One region of the Mitsuokella sp. AF21-1AC genome, then DNA from elsewhere that is predicted to be linked to it. Evidence: a T-box and tRNA genes for the amino acid it is inferred to sense, from the RefSeq annotation. Region 1 holds a T-box; the other holds one or more tRNA genes.
What was found. A T-box is a leader RNA that pairs with one kind of tRNA and senses whether it is charged. The one in region 1 lies ahead of DWX75_RS00440 (valine--tRNA ligase), so its partner is inferred to be a tRNA-Val.
Positions count from the first base shown of each region.

Region 2: it has a tRNA-Val gene. The T-box ahead of DWX75_RS00440 (valine--tRNA ligase) is inferred to sense a tRNA for this amino acid. The anticodon was not compared.

Region 1 is NZ_QRVW01000001.1:84,738-88,150, forward strand. It holds gene DWX75_RS00430 (restriction endonuclease subunit S) at 1-228, shown strand, start outside; gene DWX75_RS00435 (sensor domain-containing diguanylate cyclase) at 276-1,694, shown strand; T-box leader at 1,878-2,093, shown strand; gene DWX75_RS00440 (valine--tRNA ligase) at 2,129-3,413, shown strand, end outside.
Region 2 is NZ_QRVW01000014.1:23,325-26,737, forward strand. It holds gene DWX75_RS06615 (tagaturonate reductase) at 1-153, shown strand, start outside; gene DWX75_RS06620 (UxaA family hydrolase) at 155-1,648, shown strand; tRNA gene DWX75_RS06625 (tRNA-Asn) at 1,888-1,963, shown strand; tRNA gene DWX75_RS06630 (tRNA-Glu) at 1,966-2,040, shown strand; tRNA gene DWX75_RS06635 (tRNA-Val) at 2,044-2,119, shown strand; gene DWX75_RS06640 (transcription repressor NadR) at 2,186-2,728, shown strand; gene DWX75_RS06645 (HD domain-containing protein) at 2,814-3,413, shown strand, end outside.

The sequences.
Region 1 (3,413 bases):
GCTACGAAAATCGCAAAGGGAACGGCACAGCTGACTGTTCCCATTAAGGGATTGCGTCAGTTGACGATACCGATGGCGTCGCTTCTTGAACAGCAAGAGATTGTCCGGATCCTTGATCGACTGCTTGGCCGCGAGGAGCTGGTCCGACAGTCGGCGGAGTCGGTGCTGGAAACGATTGACCGCATGAAGCAGTCCATACTCGCGCGGGCATTCCGCGGCGAGCTTTGAGGGGCTGAGCTGGATCTTGCGTGATGATTACTGATAGGATGAATACGATGGAAAAAGATTGGATACCAGATATCTACAGCGATGTCCCGGTGGCGTATGTAGTCTATAAGCTGATCTTCGCCGAGGATGGCAAGACCGTGCAGGACGCGCAGTACGTCTTTGTCAACAAGATTTACTGCGAGATGGCGGGGCTGACAAAAGAAGAGCTTTTGGGGAAGCGCTTCTTGGAGGCCTACGAGAATGCGGACCTCGTCTGGATGACGTACTGCACGAGGGCGTATCAGGCGGGCAGGGCCATCCGTGACTGCATCTATGCGCCGGAGATCGATCATTGGCTGGATTTCACGATCATGCCGCTCGAGCAGCCGGGCTATGTCGCTTACACATTCATGAATGTCGATCTCGACCGTGCGCGGCAGCTGCAGATGAAGCGCGAGTACACGACGAACGACATCATCCTGCGCATCTCGAAGATTCTCAACGGCGAGGACGATTACGAGACGGCGATGAACCACGCGCTGCGGGAGCTCAGCCATGTGCTGCACCCGGACCGTCTCTACATCCTCGAGACGGATGGAGAGACCGTCTCGAATACCTTTGAGTGGTGTGCGCCGGGGGTTCAGCCGGAGATGGATACGCTGCAGCATCTTGACTATCAGACGTACATTGGCGGCTGGGAGAAGTTCCTCGAGAAGGCGTCGAGCGTCATCATCGAGAATATCGAGGTTTTGAGGGACGACGATCCCGTCGACTACTGGAACCTCAAGCGTCAGGGCATTGAGCGCATCATCGACGCGCCGTTCTATCACGCGGGCGAGCTCATCGGTTACCTCGGCGTCGACAACTATGAGAAGAGTGAACTTGTCAATACGGTCACGGTGCTCGAGACGGTGTCGTACTTCATCGCCTCGAAGATCACGAACCATCGCCTCATGGTGGAGCTCGAGCGTGCGAGCCGCTACGATGCGCTGACAGGGCTGCACAACCGCAACGCCTGTATCGAGAAGATTGACTTCCTGACGCAGCATTCGAGCTATGCGGGCATCGTCTACGCGGACGTCAACGGCCTCAAGGAAATCAACGACACGCGTGGTCATCAGGCAGGAGATGAAGCGTTGAAGCGAGTGGCCCGGCTGCTCGCGAAGTGCTACGGCCTTGAGAACACCTACCGCATGGGCGGCGATGAATTCCTCGTGCTGATGCCGCTCGTCACAGCACTCGATTTCAAGAACAGCTTCCGCCGCCTGCGCGAGCTGGTCGGCCGTGAACAGGACTTGTCCATTGCCCTCGGCAGCGACTGGGTATCCGATACCGCGCACCTGAACGAAGCCATCTGTCGCACCGACCAGCGCATGTACAGCGACAAGGTCGAGTATTACAACCGCCACGGCAAAAAAATCCACGACCGCCACATCCCGCACGAGTTCCGTCAATCCACCGAAACAGAATCACCTGTTTCCGACTAACGGCATGGAACATCCGCACAAGAGCCTTGGAACGCACCGTTTTCCAGGGTTTTTATGTTTTTTTAGTGGCAAAGTTTCTTTTATGAGATCAGGTCTTTTCCTGAGATAAGCCGGATATACTTTTACCGAAGACATGCTGGTTGCAATTTTTTTTTGCATGTGATAAGATGATTTCCATATAAAGCAAAGACGATGAGGAAGAAGAGTACGCGCCTGGCCTGGTGCAGAGAGGGGACGGCTGGTGAGAGTCCCGGCAGGAGGGTGCGGAAGGTAGCTTCGGAGTTTTCCGGCTGAACGTCAGTAGGCGGGGACGTGGGCGGCGTTAACGCGAGAGTCATGCGGCCGTGGCTGCATGAGAAGATTGGTGGTACCACGAAGGCAGGCGCTTTCGTCCTTTTGGACGGAGGCGCTTTATTTTTTTGAGGAGGATTCGTATGCCAGAGAAAGAAGAGCTCGGGAACAACATCCCGAAGGTTTATGACCCGCAGTCGTTTGAGAAGAAATGGTATGAGTTCTGGGAGAAGAACAAGTTCTTCCATGCCGAGGTCGACAAGAGCAAGAAGCCGTACAGCATGGTCATCCCGCCGCCAAATGTCACGGGCCAGCTGCACATGGGCCATGCGCTCGACAATACGCTGCAGGATATCCTGATCCGCTACCATCGCATGCAGGGCTACAACACGGTCTGGATCCCGGGCTGTGACCACGCCGGCATCGCGACGCAGGCCAAGGTTGAGGCCGCTCTGCGCAAAGAAGGCACGAACCGCTATGAACTCGGCCGCGAGAAATTCCTCGAGCGCGTCTGGGACTGGAAGGAGAAGTTCGGCAGCCGCATCATGTTCCAGCTGCGTTCGCTCGGCTCTTCGCTTGACTGGGACCGCGAGCGCTTCACGATGGACGAGGGCTGCAGCCGCGCCGTCCGCGAGGTCTTCGTCAGCCTCTACGAAAAAGGACTCATCTATCAGGGCACGCGCATCACGAACTGGTGCCCGTCGTGCAACACGGCCATCTCGGACATCGAGGTCGAGCACGAGACGGAGCAGGGCCACCTCTGGCATCTGCGCTATGAGGTAGAGGGAGAGCCGGACAAGTATGTCGAGATCGCGACGACGCGTCCGGAGACGATGTTCGGCGATACGGGCGTCGCCGTCCATCCGGATGACGAGCGCTACAAAGATCTCGTCGGCAAGACGCTGATCCTGCCGGTCGTCGGCCGCCGCATCCCGCTGTTCGCCGATGAATACGTCGACAAGAACTTCGGCACGGGCGCCGTCAAGGTTACGCCGGCGCACGATCCGAACGACTTCGAGATGGGCCAGCGCCATCACCTCGAGGAAATCAAGGTCATTGGCAACACGGGCAAGATGCTCGAGGGTGCCGGCAAGTATGCGGGCATGGACCGCTATGAATGCCGCAAGGCTCTCGTCAAGGAGCTCGAGGAGACGGGCGTGCTCGTCTCGGTCGAGGATCATGAGCATTCCGTCGGCCATTGCTCGCGCTGCCATTCGACGATTGAGCCGCTCGTCTCGAAGCAGTGGTTCGTCAAGATGGAGGGCCTCGCAAAACCGGCCATCGAGGCGGTAAAGGACGGACGCATCCAGTTCGTGCCGGAACGCTTCACGAAGACGTACATCAACTGGCTCGAGAACATCCGCGACTGGTGCATCTCGCGTCAGCTCTGGTGGGGCCACCGCATCCCGGCCTGGTACTGCGATGACT
Region 2 (3,413 bases), on a different contig from region 1:
GAATACGTCGATCATATCCTGAAATCCGCAGACTGGTGGGGGGAGGACCTCACGGCCATTCCGGGCTTTGCGGCAGCCGTGCAGGATCACTTCCAGAAGATCCGGACATATGGTGCAAAAGCTTACATTGAATCTTTGGGAAAAGAGGAATGAGATGGAACAGCTGATCAGGATTCATCCTGCGGATAATGTGGCAGTGGCTGTTTCTGCCTTGAAACAAGGTGAGACGGTTGCGTCAGCGGGGAAAAACATCGTGGTGCGGCAAGATATCCCTGCTGGTCATAAAATGGCCATTGTGCCGATAGCAGCAGGTGAAGATGTCATCAAGTACGGTTTTCCCATCGGGCAGGCGACCGTGGCGGTTCAGCCGGGCGAGTGGATGCATACGCACAATGTCAAAAGCAAGTTGGGAGACCTGCTGGAGTATCGCTATGAACCGCAGAAGGCACCGGCATGGCAGCCGGCAGAGGACCGGGTTCATACCTTCCAGGGCTATGAGCGCCGCGATGGCCGTGTCGGAATCCGCAATGAAGTATGGATTATCCCGACCGTCGGCTGCGTCAATGCGATAGCGCGGGAGATTGAGAAACGGGCTCAGGCTTTTGTCGGTCCGCATGTGGATGGGATTTACGCCTACAGCCATCCTTACGGCTGTTCGCAGCTGGGCGATGATTTGTGCTATACGCAGAAGTTCCTGGCAGGACTGGCACATAATCCCAATGCGGGCGGGGTATTGCTTTTGGGGCTCGGTTGTGAAAACAACAAGATGGACGCGATGCGCCAGATGCTCACCGGTGTGGACGAAGCGGGAATCAAGTTCCTCATTTGTCAGGAAGCAGAAGACGAAGTGGAAGAAGGTGTGCGCCTGGTAAGGGAATTGGCGGCTCATGCGGCTGAAACGAAACGGACGACGCAACCGTTGGCGAAATTGTGCATCGGCGTAAAATGCGGCGGCTCCGATGGATTTTCCGGCCTGACGGCCAATCCCCTGGTCGGGTCCGTTGTCAATCGTGTCACGGCAGCGGGCGGCACGGCTCTGCTGACCGAAGTGCCGGAAATGTTCGGTGCGGAAACCTTGCTGATGAACCGCTGCAGGAATGAAGCGGTGTTCCGGAAGACCGTGCGCCTCATCAACGGGTTCAAGACGTATTTCCAGAAACACGGCGAGAAAATCAATGAGAATCCGTCACCAGGCAATAAGGCAGGCGGCATCACGACTCTGGAGGATAAGTCTCTGGGCTGTGTACAAAAAGGCGGCATCGCTCCCGTGGAAGATGTGCTGCTTTATGGCGAACCCGTAAAAGAAAAGGGCCTGTCGCTTTTGCAGGCACCTGGAAATGATCTTGTTTCTTCGAATGCGCTGGCCGCTTCCGGTGCGCAGATGGTGCTTTTTACGACAGGACGCGGCACGCCGTTTTCCTGTCCGGTCCCCACGCTCAAGATTGCGAGCAACAGCCGTCTGGCCTCGTTTAAAGCGGACTGGATTGATTTCAATGCCGGCAGACTCCTGAGCGGCGAGAGCATGGAAGCTTTGTCCGAGGAATTCCTGCAATTCATTTTGAATGTGGCTTCAGGAACGTGCCATACGAAATCCGAGGCCTTGGACAAGCATGAACTGGCCATCTTCAAAGATGGTGTGACACTTTGATTTCTTGTATTTACTGAACAAGCCCGCAGCATGGGACTTTTGCTGCGGGCTTGTCTTTTGAAGAAGTGCATGTGCATCAATGCGTGAAGAGATACTGGCTCAGCAGCATGTAACGAAGCGGCGAGCCCGACCCAGACCGTGATATAGGAATCGTAATCTCACATTCCTGGAAAAAAAGGCTTGCAATCCTCTCGATTATCCAGTATAATAATACAAGTCGATACGCGAGTATCTGATATTCCTCGATAGCTCAGCCGGTAGAGCACCTGACTGTTAATCAGGCTGTCGCAGGTTCGAATCCTGCTCGAGGAGCCAATGGCTCCATCGTCAAGCGGTTAAGACACCGCCCTTTCACGGCGGGTTCCTGGGTTCGAATCCCATTGGCGTCACCATTCGGGCGATTAGCTCAGCTGGGAGAGCGCTTGCCTTACAAGCAAGATGTCAGCAGTTCGATCCTGTTATCGCCCACCATTTTGTACGCATAGCTGCCGTGAGGCAGCTTTTTTTGTTTTGCTGGTTTATGGGGGAGTGGTATTCGTGCATACGGAAGAACGGCGCCGCCTGCTCTTGGCACGGCTCAGGAAAGCAAAGCAGCCGCTGACCGGGACCAAGCTGGCCCGGGAACTTGAGGTCAGCCGCCAGATCATTGTCGGCGATATCAGTATCCTGCGGGCGCAGGGCGCACAGATCTTTGCCACGCCGCGCGGGTATATCCTGCCGGAGTCCGGTGAGGGGGCGGCGATGCTGGCGACGCTTGTCTGCCGTCATGATGCGGCCGGCATGGAGCCAGAGCTTCAGGCCATCGTCGACAATGGCGGTGCCGTGCTTGATGTCATCGTCGAACATCCTGTTTACGGGGCAATTCGCGGCGATCTCCTGCTTGAGAGCCGCCGCGATATCCGTCGCTTCCTGACGAAGATGAAGAAGTGCCAGGCCAATCCGCTGCTGGTCGTGACGGGCGGCATCCACATGCATACCGTCCGCATCCCCGACGAGGAGACTCTGGCGGCCATCCGTGACGATTTGCGGAACCTTGGTATCCTTGTGGAGGACGAGGTGAAGCACAGCGGCGTTAAATAGATGGAATTGCGTCAAAACATGGTTCGTAGTATAATGTAAGCATTAGTCACGAGGTGACGATTGCCTGGAAGGGAAGGAACATACGATGCAGGAATTGCTCAAAGAAATGCATGCCTGGATGGATGCCTATATGAAATCGTTCCATACCGATGACGAAGAAGTGATGCAGGGAATCCGCATCAAGGAAATCCATACGGGGTACGTAACCACCCATGCCATCGCCCTGGCAAAACATCTGCACCTTTCTGCGCATGATGTTGCCCTGGCGGAAATCATGGGTCTTTTTCATGATGTGGGGCGCTTTCGCCAGTACAGCCTCTACAAGACCTTCAATGATGCCGAGTCGGAAGATCACGCGGATCTTGGGCTCAAGGTCCTGTCGGAGCTTGACTTCATGAAGAAGCTGGCCCCCGAGGATGAGGAGCTCGTGCGGTTCGCGATTTCACGCCACAATAAAAAGGAAATCGGCCCGGTGGCGGACCGGCGCCATCTTGTCTTTGCCCAGATCATCCGCGATGCCGATAAGCTCGATATTTATCGTGTCCTGTCGCCGTTCTTGACGCCGGATGGTGCGGAAAAGGCGCCGAAGTTCATCGCATCCGATGCCAGTCAGCTTGTCAGCCCGGATTTCATCGAGGATTTCAAGGCCGGACGGCAGGCGGATTACCGCAAGCTGCGCACGCAT